One region of the Shewanella sp. 10N.286.48.B5 genome, then DNA from elsewhere that is predicted to be linked to it. Evidence: predicted binding sites of a transcription regulator. Region 1 holds the regulator's gene; each other region holds the start of a gene.
What was found. The regulator MetJ, encoded in region 1, represses methionine synthesis genes. The targets are predictions, from matches to a motif close to TAGACGTCTAGACGTCTA.
Positions count from the first base shown of each region.

Region 1 (5,300 bases):
CCATGGAAAATTTTAAGCGCTATCTACCTGATTCATAGAATAACATTTAAAAAACGGCTGATTAAATTCATCTATGCCGTAAAAGTCTAACGGGATTGAAGCCTATTTTTAATTTTTCGACTATCTTTATTAGATAATTAAAAATGAAAATGGTGAATGATGAGATCCTTAGCGCTGCTATTGTTTTTACTGCTGTTTGCGATAAATACGCAAGCGGGTCAGCTTTATTTTGAAGCTCGCAGTGATAGCATGGGCGGTACAGGTGTAGCCTCATCTAGCCGTATCGGCGCAAGTTTTATTAATCCCGCTTTACTGGCTATTTACGCCCCAAAAACCAATGAGTTCTCCTTACTGTTACCGGTTGTGGCTGCTGAAGTGGATGATAGCGACAATATGCTTGATAAGTTTGACTCACTACAAGACAGTTTTGATGACTTAGAAACGGCCATAAACGGCAATGATACTGATGATATTGCTGGTTTTCGTGATGATTTAGTTATTAATTTAAATGCCCTCAACGGCACTAACGCCTCGGTATCAGCCGCAATTGGCGCAGCATTAGTATTGCCAACTCAAACCGTGCCAATGGCGCTATTTTACAAAAGTCATCTTGACGCTATGGGCGTTGCTGATATTGCTCAAGGTGATATTGATATGCTGACTAATCTCGATCCCGCCAACCCTCCTGCAGATCTCACTGACTTAGACTCTCAAGGCATTGTATTAGCCGCCGGAGTCACAGATTTTGGGGTGGCGTTAAGCTTTCCACTATCTATAGTTAACATGCCTGTAAAAGTTGGGATTTCACCTAAGTTTCAACGCATTGATACCTATCATTACAGTGCCAGTGCCAATAACTTTGATGTCGATGATTTTGATGATGATAAATATCGAAATGATGACAGCTTATTTAACCTTGATCTTGGGGTGGCTATTGAGCCAACAGAAAGCTTAACCTTAGGGCTGTCTGCTCGTAATTTATTCAGTAAAAAAATAACCACAGTTGAAGCTCAAGGACGGACATTTGAATACCAAATTGAGCCGTTAGTCACAGTGGGAGCTGCTTATGATTGGTCCAGAGTCACCTTAACCACGGATATTGATCTGGTGGAGCAAAGCCGTTTTAGCGAGTTTGATGCGGTGCAGTATTGGCGAGTGGGCGGTGAAGTTAAAGCCACTGACTGGCTGTTTTTACGCATGGGCTACCGCCATGACTTAAAAGATAATAGCGTAGATATTTACTCTTTCGGCACCGGCTTTGCCATCGGCCAAGCCTTTAAGCTGGATATGAGCGGCAGCTATGGTGATGATGCCATTGGCGCTGTGCTGCAAACTTCTTATCACTTTTAAGCGTTATCATTTTTAGCTGTCATCATTGTTGCATTTATATCTGCCACAAAAAGATGATCGACTAGCCTGCTGATAATTCAATTAACGACTTAAGGGTTAGCAATAATGCACTTAAGCTACATAACACCATAGTGGCGATGCGAGTCTTATTTTTATCAACCTTATTGGTTAGCTTTCCTGCGGCAATATTTCCGAGTATGACAGATGGCAATAGCATCAATGACAACCACAGATGCTTTTCTTCCACTAAGCCTGCAAGCATTAAAATAATCAGTGCGATCATTGAGCTGAAAACAAAAAAGATCGATAGCGCGGCTCTAAACTGCGGCGCATCTTTACCGGCTAATAAAATCGCTAATGGTGGCCCACCAATGGCGGCAATATTTCCAAATACCCCCGACAAGACACCTGCAATAAATAGCGAAAGCCGATTTACTGGCGCTGTGATCTTAAAAATACTCAGCAACACCGCTGCGCCGACAATAAAGGCAATGGCTAACCCCAGTACTGCTTGGGGGGCAAACAGTAATAAACCTGCGCCCATAAAGCCACCAGGTATTCGCCCCAGCAGCGCATATTGCAGCCCATTAAACTCCAGTTGAGTACGTTCACGCAATAAGGTCAATAAGGCGATGGAAAAACCCATCATAATCACAGGGGCTGGGACTAATTGTGGGTCGATGATATAGAGAAGTGGACTGGCAACAACCGCAAGCCCAAAACCGATAAGGCCTTGGGTTAATGCGCCTATAAAAATGATAACCGATGCAAGCATCAAGGTCTGCGGATCGATAAATTCCATTGTCGACTCTTTAGGCGCAATACTGCAACTCACTCTCAGCTTGAGAGCTCGATACGTTAAATGACGAGCAGTGTTTGATTAATTGAGTAGGCTTATGCTTTAGCGCAAGTACTTTAGCGCAAGTACTTCAGCGCTAGTCGCTAGCTTGACTTAATCAAGATCTTCCCACTCAATTCCCATGGCATCCATCAAAGCTTTTGCTTCAGATGGGATGCTATCAGGCCCTTCTTTTGATAAGTCACCGTCATTTGGCAGTGGTTGTCCAGTGTAGGCATGCAAAAATGCTTCACACAGTAGTTCACTATTGGTTGCATGACGTAAGTTATTAACCTGGCGGCGGGTACGTTCATCAGTCAATACTTTTAAAACTTTTAAAGGTATGGATACCGTGATTTTTTTAACTTGTTCATTTTTTTTGCCATGTTCGGCATATGGGCTGATATAGTCGCCATTCCATTCAGTCATTAACTCACCTTTATACGATAGATTCGTGGCAGATTTTAACCGCTAAATAATAACAGTCAAATTATTGCGGTTATTCTATAACGAATGGAAATAGATTTCTTTATGTTTAGACGTCTAAACGGCTGATTTGTATTGACGATGTGACTTAGCTTAGGTACATTTAGCCATCTAGACATCTCTTTAGTGTGTATTCTTTAGGAGTTTACAATGAGCAAACATCGCGCAGCTACGCTAGCAGTACGCCAAGGTATCGAGTCTGATACCCAATACGGCGCTGTAGTCCCGCCGATTTATCTATCAACAAACTATTCTTTTGATGGCCATAAAAACCCTAGAGAGTTTGATTATAGTCGTTCAGGAAACCCGACGCGCTGCGTGTTAGGTGAAGCCATTGCCAAACTTGAACATGGCGCTACTGGGGTGGTTACTTGTACCGGTATGGCTGCGATTACCTTGGTCACTAGTTTATTAGGCCCCGATGATTTACTGATTGTGCCTCACGATTGTTATGGCGGTAGTTACCGTTTGTTCACAAATCTTGCCAACAAAGGCCAATTTAAATTACTGGTGATTGATCAAACAGATGAGCAAGCACTCAGTGATGCGATTGCTCAGAAACCTAAAATGGTGTGGTTAGAAACGCCGTCAAACCCATTATTACGTGTTGTTGATATCAAAGCTATTGCTGAGCAAAGCCATAAAGTCGATGCCTTAGTTGTGGTTGATAACACCTTTTTATCGCCAATTTTGCAACAGCCATTAGAGCTAGGCGCTGATATCGTCATGCATTCCACCACCAAATATATCAATGGTCATAGTGACGTTGTAGGTGGCGCTGTGGTGGCAAAAGACCCTGAACTGGGTGAGTTACTACACTGGTGGTCAAACACCTTAGGGCTAACAGGCTCGGCTTTTGATAGTTACCTAACCTTACGTGGCATTCGTACTTTAGCTGTACGTATTCGCGAGCATCAAAAAAATGCTGAGCAAGTTATTGACGTACTTCAGGCCAGCAATCTTGTCGAAAAAGTGTATTATCCAGGCTTAAAAGACCACCCAGGTCACGATATTGCAGCTAAGCAACAACAAGGCTTCGGCGCTATGTTAAGTTTCGAACTTAAAGGTGGTGAAGCAGAAGTGGTCGCCTTTTTAAATGCACTGTCTATTTTCAGTGTTGCTGAAAGCTTAGGCGGAGTGGAAAGCTTAGTTGCCGTACCTGCAACCATGACCCATAGAGCAATGGCGCCTGCAGCACGGTATGAAGCTGGCATTAAAGATACTTTACTGCGACTATCTGTCGGGATTGAAGATGCTGAAGACTTGGTTGCCGATATTGAAGTAGGCTTAGCTGCTGTCGCTGCGCTTTAAGTTAATCTCCCTTGGCTATATTCATGTAGTCAGGCTGGTATATGTTGTTTAAGGAGTGAAAAATGGCCCGCAGTCATTTACATAAATTTGGTGGTTCAAGTCTTGCTGATGCAGATTGCTATCGCCGCGTTGCCCATATTTTACTGACTCATGGCAACAGTGATGATTTAGTCGTTGTTTCAGCTGCGGGTAAAAGTACTAACTTTTTATATAAATTACTCTCCTTAAGAGAAAACGGTGACTTGTGGCAAGAAGAGCTACAAGTACTGGTGAGCTATCAGCAAAACCTGATTGAGCAACTTCTCTCAAACGAACAAGCGCGCGATTTACGTGAGCGCCTATCAACCGATAAATCGCAATTAGTCAGTTTATTGTCCCTTGAAGAGCGCAATGAATTTCAGCTCAATCATGTATTAAGCTTTGGTGAGCGTTGGTCAGCACGATTAATGGCAGCCTTATTAAGAGAGTCTGGCGTTGCTGCCGCGAATATTGATGCCTGCTCACTGCTGGTGGCTGATGAAGGGCCTGTGCCGAATATTCGTCTTGATGAGTCCCGCGAAAAAGTCCAAAAGCTGCTGGATGCTAATCCAAATACACGCTTAGTGATCACCGGCTTTATCTGCGCCAACAGTAAAGGGGATACATTATTACTTGGCCGCAATGGCTCAGATTACAGCGCCACCTTAATTGCCAGCTTAGCGGACATTGAACGAGTGACTATTTGGACCGATGTTGAAGGGGTATTTAACGCTGATCCGAATAAAATTAATGATGCCAAATTACTTGAAAGCATGTCACTTGCTGAAGCCGATCGTTTAGCTAAACTCGGCTCGCCAGTACTGCACAGCCGAACTTTACAGCCCTTATTTGATACTAATGTTAGTCTCGCGGTGCGCTCAAGTTACGCATCACATACTGACTTTACCCTTATTGCGCCCCAAAGTTCGTCAGCTAGCGCTCCAGTGGTTACCAGTTTAAATGAAGTGGTGCTGTTTCGCTTTAAGCAGCAAGCGCTAATTCAAACCACACTCAAATTACTTGAGCAAGCCGGTATTGCGCCGCTAGCATATTGGTGCTCTGCCCATCATAAAGTTGAACTGGCATTCACTGCTGAAAACCAAAAGCAGGTACAAGCGTTACTGGAGCTACATAGTCATGAGCTATTAATTAGCGATATCCATGCTCATACTGATTTAGGTTTAGTCGCTTTGGTTAGTGCTGATGCAGAGCACTACCGCCGCAGCTTTGCCCGATTATTAAGTCGCGATGCCAAACCCCTGTATCAAGATGGTTTGAGTTTAGTGACCTTAGTGCC
Region 1 is NZ_MCVG02000001.1:3,238,382-3,243,681, reverse strand. It holds gene BCU57_RS13875 (LysR family transcriptional regulator) at 1-38, shown strand, start outside; gene BCU57_RS13870 (conjugal transfer protein TraF) at 157-1,350, shown strand; gene BCU57_RS13865 (sulfite exporter TauE/SafE family protein) at 1,412-2,152, opposite strand; gene metJ (met regulon transcriptional regulator MetJ) at 2,303-2,617, opposite strand; gene metB (cystathionine gamma-synthase) at 2,825-3,985, shown strand; gene BCU57_RS13850 (bifunctional aspartate kinase/homoserine dehydrogenase II) at 4,048-5,300, shown strand, end outside.

Region 2 (5,300 bases), 3.2 Mb from region 1:
GACTAATGTCGTCATCATAATAGGTTGTTGCCCAGGATAGAGCAGCCGCACGGTATGAGGGATCATCAAGCCAACAAAGCCAATGCCGCCGCAACTTGCCACCAGCGTGGCGGTGATTAATGAACACAAAATAAGCATAGCTAAGCGAATTTTGGCGACGTTAACCCCTAAGGAGTGCGCCGTTTCATCCCCCGCTTGAATGGCTAATACCTGACGCTTAAAAGCTAAAATAATTAATATGCTGCAAACTACCACCACAGATGGGATAACCAGGCCTGCCCAGCTAGCTTTAGCAAAGCTGCCCAAACTCCAAAATAATACTGAAGCCGCCGCTTGAGGGCTTGAAAAATACAGTACCAAACTGGTTAGCGCGCCGAACATGAAAGAGGTGGCCACCCCAGACAATAGCATCCGCTCAACTTGGCTAGCACGACCAAAACCAGATAAACCTAATACCAACAGCACAGATAAACTCGAACCAATAAAAGCGCCAATTGGTAAACTAATGGATGACCAAGACCACCAGGCATCATTACTGAATAAGCCTGAACGTAAAATGGCATTGGCAAGATGACCAGAAGACTCTGCTAACCATTGCAGCACTAAGCCTTGGCTGCCAAAAAAGCTCAGCACTAATACCGCCCCAAATGACGCCCCAGAGCTAATACCAAATAAATAGGGATCCGCCAACGGGTTACGTGTCACCGTTTGCAATACACTGCCCGCAAGCGCCAAACCTGCGCCTGCCACAAAGGCTAAAATAATTCTTGGAAAACGCAGCTCAAACACAATCCGCTGCGTTAGTGAATCTGTTTCACCTGTACCTAATGCCAGATTAGCAAACAAGCTAACGACTTGTTCAAAACTGATATTAGCAGCGCCGAAACTTGCCGCGGCGATTGGAGTAACTAAGGTCACTATGGCAGTAACAAACAGCAGTAGCTTATGCTTAAAACTTAAACTCATCTGCTTTGCTAGCTTCACTGATTGTGTGGCATCAATGGCTGTCATTTATCGCCCTGCCCGTGGTTTGATTGGCCATGTTTTTGTTCAGAGCTTGGATATGCGTTTTGCTGCGAGCTTTGACAAGTGTTTTGATTAGCATTGTCATAATGACTTTGATAACCATAAAAGTAGGTAATTAACGGTTTACCGTGCTGTGGGTGACTTGATATTTGGCAGCAAACATCAAACACGTTCCCCAAAATGGTTTCTGTTAATACTTCATCAGGTAAACCTTGAGCGATGCACTTTCCTTGATCAAGTAACAGCAATCTATCGCACATTGCGCTGGCTAAATTAAGATCGTGAATAGAGGCAATCACGCTAATGCCAAGTTGCCTAACCAACTCAAGAATTTGGATTTGATAGCGAATATCTAAATGATTAGTCGGCTCATCAAGGATCAATAACTGCGGCTTTTGCACGATAGCCCGTGCAATTAATGCCCGCTGTTTTTCACCGCCAGATAACTGCTCATATTGCTGCAAGGCTTTGTGCTCAAGACCCACTTTAGCCAGCGCCTTGGCAATATCATCTGCATCTGCTTGGGTATTGGTTTCAAAAAGGCCTTTATGGGGCGTTAAGCCCATAGAAACCAGTTGATGGGTGGTCATATCAAAATAATGGGGTGACTCTTGCTGCACAACGGCAACCTTAGTGGCCAATTGTTTATGAGAAAAACCATTAATATTGTCGCCAAATAAGCTGATTTTGCCAGCATCAGGGGTGATATAGCGATACAAGCAGCGCAGTAAGCTGGATTTACCCGCACCATTAGGGCCAATAAGCCCTAGCATTTCACCACGTTGCAAGGCAAAACTGACTTGAGAAAGGATCTCATTGTCTGCAACTGACCAGCTTAGCTGATCAACTGTTAATGCCGCAGTAGTCAAGATACTACCCCTGCGGTTATCCAAGAGGCATGTTTAGCCACATCTGGGGTTTTAATACTGATCACGATACAAACTCCGCCTGAGTTACCCGCTCAAGTTGTTGTTAGGTGCTGCTAATTCAGCAAGAAAAACTAAGCTAGGTATCTGACTTAATGGCATTCATTAATCACTTATCTTACAAGTGATGAGATGCTATTTTACAGTTGCGGGTACAGTTCGAGCTAAACAGCATTTAGGCTAGTTCTCGATTCCCTACTCATTTAGCGAACCGCTTGATACTGGTGTTGCTTAAAGCATTTCACACAAGCACTCAACTGCAGCTAAATTGACTTAATTTGAAATTTTATTGCACTTAATAAATGCGGCTTATATTGTACGGTATATCTGCCTAAGTGAAGTTAGTTTTTTCTGCTAATTTTAGGCTAAAACTAATTATTCCAGTTTAAACGATAGACGGCTTTAGTCGATTTATCATCAGCTTCAGGCCAAAACACATCAATGGTTACCGTCGCGGCATAATCTATATTCAGTTGTCCATATAGCCCTTTACAGCGCTCAAGCCCTAACACCAAAGCGATAATATGACGGATAACTCCACCGTGAGTCACTACCAGAGCAGTGGCTGATGCTGTTGCCTTAGCACTATTAGCCTCAGCAGTATGAGCTTCAGCCAAGTTGTAAGCTTGCAAGGTTATTTGCGCAAAAGCCTGCGCCACCCTTTGTTCAAATTCAGCCATGGGCTCAGCTTGGGGCGCGCCATGCTCCCAAGGGTTATCCCAATAGGCATCTAACGCTTTAGCGCTATGCTGATAAAGCTCTGCAAAGCTTTTTCCGTCCCACAAGCCAAAATCAATTTCCTGTAATTGAGACATTATCTCAACCTGTAAAGCTAAATCAGCACTCACTTGGTTTAACTGCTGCGCTAATTCAGCGGCAAACGCATGGCAGCGCACCAAAGGCGAACTGTATAGCTGCAGTGATGGCAAACAACCTAATAGCCCTAGCTTAGCCGCACTCTGGTGCATGTTCGTTAGCCCCAAATCAGTTAGCGCCACATCGGTTTTACCCCGCAAAATACTGTCGCCCTCACATTGGCCATGGCGTAACAATATTATCTTAGCTTGCTTCATCTAAGGAGACTCCATCGGCCGTTTCAATTGGCTTATGTTTTTAGTGTGAGCAATGGGCTTGCTCTTACAATCTATTTAAACGTATTATGGACGTCTATACGTTTAAATGTCCAAACAAAATATTTTAAGATGAATTTTATTACAGGGGATTTCGCATTATTCTGCCCTATAAAAGCATAAATAAAGGTATGCTTATTTCATCTAAAACCGTTAACACAATCCACTAACTACTTAAGTTAGCGTGTTATTTAACGCTCGATTAAGTGATTAGCATAAAAGCAATTAAGGTAATACGTTATGGCGAAGTCGACTTCCTACAGTCAGGTACTTGAACAACTTACAAATACGCTAAAACAGCGCATAGTTATCCTCGATGGTGCCATGGGCACAATGATTCAAGACTACAAACTGGAAGAAGCCGACTATCGTGGTGAGCGTTTTAAAGACTGGCACTGTGACGTAAAAGGCAACAACGACATGTTGGTGCTAAGCCAACGCCAAATCATTAAAGATATCCACACTGAATACCTGTTAGCGGGTGCTGACATTATTGAAACCAATACCTTTAATGCCACCACGATTGCTATGGCCGATTACGACATGCAGTCGTTGTCAGCAGAAATTAACCTTGAAGGCGCCAAAGTTGCCCGTGAAGCCGCTGATGACGTTACTGCGCAAACGGGTATTAAACGCTATGTTGCAGGGGTGCTTGGGCCAACCAACCGCACTTGCTCTATCAGCCCAGATGTAAACGACCCCAGTTTTCGTAATATCACTTTTGATCAATTAGTCGAAGCCTATGTTGAATCAACCCGTGCATTAATTGATGGCGGCGCAGATATCATCATGGTCGAAACCATCTTTGATACCCTCAACGCCAAAGCCGCATTATTTGCCATCGAATTAGTGTTTGATCAAATTGGTGATCGGCTACCTGTAATGATTTCAGGCACCATTACTGATGCTTCAGGTCGTACCCTAACAGGGCAAACCACCGAAGGCTTTTACAACTCACTGCGCCATATCAAACCATTATCCATTGGCCTTAACTGCGCCCTTGGCCCAAAAGAGTTGCGTCCCTACGTTGAAGAGTTATCACGGATTGCAGAATGTTATGTTTCTGCCCACCCTAACGCTGGCTTACCTAATGAGTTTGGTGGTTACGATGAAACCCCAGAAGAAATGGCCGAAGTGATCAGTGATTGGGCACGGGAAGGCATGCTCAATATTGTGGGTGGCTGTTGTGGTAGTACACCCGCGCACATTAGCGTTATTCGCGATGCCGTTATCAGCCATGAGCCACGTGTCATACCTGATATTCCCGTTGCCTGTCGCTTATCAGGGCTTGAGCCATTAACCATTGATGGCAACTCATTATTTGTTAACGTCGGCGAGCGCGCCAACGTCACAGGTTCAGCCAAGTTCCTGCGCTTAATCAAAGAAGAAAAGTTTGAAGAAGCCCTAGATGTCGTGCGCGAGCAAGTTGAAAACGGCGCACAAATCATCGATGTCAACATGGATGAAGGTATGCTTGATGGCGCAGAGTCGATGAAAAAGTTCTTGAACTTAATCGCCTCAGAGCCTGATATTTCTCGGGTGCCTATCATGATCGACTCATCAAAATGGGACGTGATTGAAGCTGGCCTTAAATGCGTTCAAGGCAAGTCGATTGTTAACTCCATTTCGATGAAAGAAGGTGAACAAGCCTTTATTCAGCAAGCCACCTTAGTGAAACGCTATGGCGCAGCCGCTATTGTGATGGCATTTGATGAAGATGGCCAAGCCGATACCCGCGCCCGTAAAACCGAAATCTGTACCCGCGCCTATCGCATACTGGTTGATGTGGTTGGCTTTGCCCCAGAAGACATCATTTTCGACCCGAATATATTTGCCATTGCCACCGGCATTGACGAGCACGATAACTACGCCGTCGATTTTATTGAGTCCATTAAAGACATTAAAGCCACTCTACCCCATGCAATGATTTCTGGCGGTGTGTCAAACGTCTCGTTCTCGTTTCGTGGTAACAACCCAGTCCGCGAAGCCATTCATGCGGTGTTTTTATACCACGCGATTCAAGCGGGCATGGACATGGGTATCGTTAACGCAGGTCAGTTAGCCATATTTGATGACATCGACAAAGACTTAAAAGAAAAAGTCGAAAATGTGGTACTGAATTTACCTTGCCCCGTTGCCGACTCAAGCAATACTGAGCAACTACTAGATGTTGCTGAGCGTTTTCGTGGTGACGGCAAACAAGTGGCTAAAAAGGAAG
Region 2 is NZ_MCVG02000001.1:70,518-75,817, reverse strand. It holds gene BCU57_RS00345 (iron ABC transporter permease) at 1-1,011, opposite strand, end outside; gene BCU57_RS00340 (ABC transporter ATP-binding protein) at 1,008-1,895, opposite strand; cobalamin riboswitch at 2,013-2,185, opposite strand; gene BCU57_RS00335 (histidine phosphatase family protein) at 2,324-3,025, opposite strand; gene metH (methionine synthase) at 3,323-5,300, shown strand, end outside.
Region 2: a site for MetJ is predicted at 3,113-3,130, ahead of metH (methionine synthase). Genes of this name have one in related genera too.

Region 3 (5,300 bases), 230 kb from region 1:
GTCCAATTTTCAGCTTCATAATTCACTGAAATACGACCCTCTAAAGGGGATATTTGCCCTAGTGGTGTATTGTCAGTGTCATTCTCACCATGGCTATAACTGACGGTGGTTTGCGCCGACCATTGATCAGTAAATGGATATAGCAGGCCTAATTCGCCGCCCCAAATCGTTGCATCAATATTGTAAGCTGCGGTCTTGGCAGTATTAGCATCAATTAAGATGTAGTCTGCCACTTTGCCGTAATAAAACGCCGTGGATATTTCAATATCGTCTTGATAAATCCAGCCAACATCAAGCTGGGTGGTTTTTTCAGCATCTAAATCAAATGCCTTAAGTGACAAATCATTATTGTCTGCCTTCATGAACTCCCAATAGTCAGGAATACGTTGGGCATGGCCGCCGCCAATATAATATTGGCTTTTATCAGTCTCAAACTCGTAGCGAACAAAGCCACTGAATAAGTCATCATCACGGCTGCCTTGCTGGGCCACATATAAACTGGTTTGCCATTGATCCATTCTTAGCCCCGTCAAGATTTTACCTTGGTTAAGCTGATAACTTGATTCAACAAATAAGCCGGTATTGATATAAGCCATGTCCTGCATAAAGGGTTTTGCTAATAAATCATCTAGGCCATTATCTTCTGCTTGATTGATGCTGCGTCCTTTGTGCTTACTGTCCATATAGTCAAGCCCGACAATGGTTTCCCATTTTTCATTGGCTGAAATATCAAACCATAAATGACCACCTGCGGTTTTTCGTCTGACATTAGTGCCTGCATTTACGCCGCGGTCAAACTGATCCATAACGTGATCGTTTTCATTACTATATAACTGAAAATCAATATTATTCAGCCAGTAAAAATCAACATCCTTTTGCAGCAGAAAGGTGACATTTTCATTATCGATCACACGAGCTTTATTGGTTCTGTCAGCGTACTCAGCCTCACCGCTTGAGCTGCCATAAGCAAGCTCAACCACGGTTGACTCGTCGGGGGTCCAACCTAAAGCAAAATTGTAATTATTACGGTCATAAAGGGATTGAATGGTGGTACCATCACCGTCTTGATAATGATCGCTTTTAGACTTATTAGCATCAAAATCAATGTAATGGGTTTCAGTACCTGCTTTTATTTCGACTAAGTAATCTTTACGGCCAAAACTGCCACCGGTTACGCTGGCGCGACCTTCAAGGCTTTTCTCACTAAAGCTATGGCGATCTTTTTCAAATAATACCGTCCCTGCGGAACCTACTGGGCCATATTTTACTGTTTGTGGGCCTTTAATCACTGTAATGGCATCATAGGCTTCTGGATAAATATAAGCTGTTGGCGGATCCATACGTCCGCCACAGGTGCCATAAACATGCTGTCCATCATCAACAATACTGATGCGTGAACCGCCCATGCCTCTTAAAGAAGGGTCGCCACCTGCGCCGCCTTTTCTGGCGATACTAAAACCGGGGATGGTTTTTAAGTAACCTGCACCGTCATAAGCGGGCAGCGGTAATCTGGGCTTTTTGGGATCGGTGACAACTTTGGCAGGATCGCGCATTAACTCCCCAGTCACCACAAGGTAGTCATCACAGCTTTTATTATCGCAGTGCTGCTTGTGTTTTTTTTCTTGGGTGGTTTCAACAGCCTGAGTGTCTGTGGGATTAGCCTCAGTGGCTTGAACGAAGGAAGTGGGTAAAAAACCTAAAGCGACAGCGATAGAAATCATCAATTTAGAGTGGTACATAAACAGTCCTATGACAAACCTATAATATTTGTGCGGACATTTATAAATTAACCAGAACAGGTTTCAACTTAAAACCAACAAACTGCGACACTATGTCACAGGCTAATTAAAGGGAGGTCAAAAATACTAAACTCTTATAAATAAAAAACCTTTTATTCAAGTAGATAAGTAGGGGTAGCAGCCCATTTGAAATAACATCGCTGCCAAATAATAAACTGAATAAATGGATTTTTGAGCCATGGCGCTTAACCATAATAAGGGTTTTACCTTAATTGAGCTCGTAGTCGTTATCATTATTCTTGCCATTCTAGCGGTAACTGCCGCACCTAAATTCATCAATTTATCAACCGATGCCAGAATTGCGGCATTAAACGGCGCAGCGATAACTCAATAAAGTCACCTCCTCAGCCAAGTACATTAACCACAACTAATAGGGAAAATGTGACTCTGCTTGCTCTATATTCAAACCCACAGACAGATAAAATCATCTGAGTTAAAACTTATCGCCGACTAATTTAAGTGGTTATTAATTATTTCAAAAAATACCCTTTTTCGGCCTTAACAAGGGTCAAAATTTAAGACACAATGGAGATAACATCCATCTAGACGGCTAAACATGAAAAAATCATTAAAACAGCGTTCATCCGATCATCACCGTGGGATCTATTTTATTGGTACAACCCCACCAAAAATCGATACTGATTTTGAATCGGTCAGTATTATCGCTGATAAATTGTTAGCTCGCCTTGATGAGATAAACTTTGATGGTTTGATCATCTACGATATTCAGGATGAAACCAGCCGCATTGATACCCCAAGGCCTTTTCCCTTTAAAGCCACTCATGATTCTGGTACTTACGCTCAGCTAATCAATCAAAAGTCAGGCAAGCCAGTTATTGCTTATAAGAGCGTTGCCGGTCTTGATGAACAGGGCTTTAGTGAGTGGTTGTCCCGCGCTTGGTATCAAAATAATGTCAGAGACTTGGTATTAGTGGGATCCCCATCGACTCAGGTTGCAAGTTCATTACCATTAAATGACGCTTACCGCGTATTAGCGGCGCACTCTCAAGCATTCTACCTTGGTGGCGTGGCCATTGCAGAGCGCCATTTAAGTAAAAAAAATGAACATATTCGCCTGTTAGGTAAATCAAACCAAGGCTGTGAATACTACATCACTCAGGCGGTGTATAACGCCCAAGCAACCATTGATATGTTAACCAGCTACGCCAAAGAATGTGCGTTAAACAATATCAAGCCTAATCGCATCATCCTGACATTTTCACCTTGCGGCAGTGCTAAAACCTTAGAATTTATCAACTGGTTAGGTGTGTCGGTACCCGAAGCTACCAGCCAGCGTATTTTGTCGGCAGAAGATCCTCTGTATGAGTCAATTAAGATTAATCACAGTAACCTGCTGAAAATTTTAGCCGCGGTTATACCGCTTAATATTCCATTAGGGCTCAATATTGAAAGTTTAACTAACCGTAAAACTGAGATTGATGCCTCGATTTTGATGTACAAACTGCTAAAGGGCACCATGGATCAAGCCTTAGCCCAAAATCAAATTGATCAATTTGTGCTAAATAAATAGTCCTCAGCGATAAAATCTTGCCCTATGGTGTTAATAGCCGCCATAAGGCAAGCTTTCAGCGTCAAGCGCCAGTAACAAATGGCTTAGCCATAAGCGCTTATATTGACTCTAAAAAATCACATAAACCACAATTAAATATTGAAAAAAACCAATAATATCAGTTATTGTTGAATTAAATATGGGGGGATAACTGTAAATTAGCAGTAATGGTTAAAGGTCAAGTGTTAGCCTATAAGTCAGCAAGGTGCTTGCTAAGTCGAAGCATTTACCAACACCGACTTGCGGCGCTAAAGGCCCTTAGTTATCTCATCAAAGCATTTCAAACAAAGGCACAGTCATCACTTAAACTTGCCTAATTTTTTACTACTTTTGCTTTAATGATAACCAGCAATGAGCTTTATTATGACTATAATAGCATTAGGTTTTGTCGACTTTTAACCTTGCGCATAAGTTCAATTTGTATCTGTTCAATTGAGGACTAACTATGGATAGCCAAAAACTCAATACACTACTTGCCACAGTGACTGACAATGCCATTAATGCATATTGTCAATTCGGTGAAGAAATGCTGGTAGAAATTAATCGCTGGATTTCAAAGCCCGAGCAAAGTCGTTTTTTAAATGGCAATTCGCTGGACTTATTAATCAATAATCACCGCAACCACCTTGGGTTTATCTCCCAGGTTATTGAATCCCGTGATGGAACCGCTTTAGTGAAAGCACTTCCCTGGGTCTATCAGGCTTATCATTCTCAAGGGGTGCCATTTCTCTACTTTAAAGAAGAACTAGAAAAATGGCAGCAATTGATTTTAAAGACAATTCCACCAATTGAGGCTGCACAATTAGTGCAAATATACGATTGGATGCTTAGGGCCCATGATGAGTGCTGTAGCCTAATAAAAGGCAACCGAGAAGAAGAGTTTATTGCAATGGATAACCCCTTTCTCCACTATATTATTACAGGTGATCACCGTAACGCCTACAGCTATGCATTCAATAAAGTCACTACATGGGAAGACTTTGAGCGTTTTTTTAATAATGAGGCTCAGCCCGCTCTCTATCAAATAGGTTTGCTTTGGCAAAATGGTGACGTATCAGTATCCACCGAACATTTAGCCACAGCCATTACCAATCGTGTGCTCACTGGGCTGCTAATGCACCTAGACCTTCCAGAAATAACTAAACCAAAGATATTGGTAACTTGCGCGGCATCTGAACAACACCAAATTGGCTCATGGATGGTTGCCACAGCGTTAGAAGCAAATGAATGGGATACAACCTATCTTGGTGCCGACGCACCTAAAGATGCCATTCTTGATTATATTACAAATGAGTCACCTAAAGCCGTAATCATCAGCGTTACCATGCCTTACAATATCAAAAGGGCTCGAGAGCTCCTCCAAGAAATCGACGCCTTATACCCAAATATTAAAACCATTGTAGGCGGTCAAGCGCTGTCTTTTTTCCATGAACCGCAAGAAGTGCTTAAAGCCGATTTCATCACCAGCGATTACAAAGAAGCGATTCAAAAGCTCAACACCTGGTTAGCTTAATGAATATCCCCAGTGAACTTGCAATAGATATCGCAGAAAATTCGCACGTATTGGCTATCGCTGAGTTTGCTTACGATGGCACATTAATCAGTTACAACCGGGGCTTTCGCATACTGTTTGCTATTTTTCTATCTGAAACAAACAATTGGCATGAATTTTTTGTCGGTGCCCCTCGAGTGACACAAATAATAGACCTTGACTCAGATCCGCAACTACTTAAAACCACAAAAGGTGAAGGGCTTTTATGTTCGTTTCGTAAAATGGAGTCCTCGTTCTATTGTATTGCTGAAATATTGGAGCTAAAAGATGAAAAGCTAATTGAAGAAATTAGCAGTCTTAGTAATCTAATGGCGCAACTCAATTTTCAGCTTCGTCGCGAAAAACGGCAACTTATTAAAGCCCACAAAGACATAGAAAA
Region 3 is NZ_MCVG02000001.1:3,012,840-3,018,139, forward strand. It holds gene BCU57_RS12930 (TonB-dependent copper receptor) at 1-1,739, opposite strand, end outside; partial or broken gene BCU57_RS12935 (type IV pilin protein) at 1,978-2,115, shown strand; gene BCU57_RS12940 (methylenetetrahydrofolate reductase) at 2,356-3,330, shown strand; gene BCU57_RS12945 (B12-binding domain-containing protein) at 3,815-4,882, shown strand; gene BCU57_RS12950 (GGDEF domain-containing protein) at 4,882-5,300, shown strand, end outside.
Region 3: a site for MetJ is predicted at 2,335-2,352, ahead of BCU57_RS12940 (methylenetetrahydrofolate reductase). Genes of this name have one in related genera too.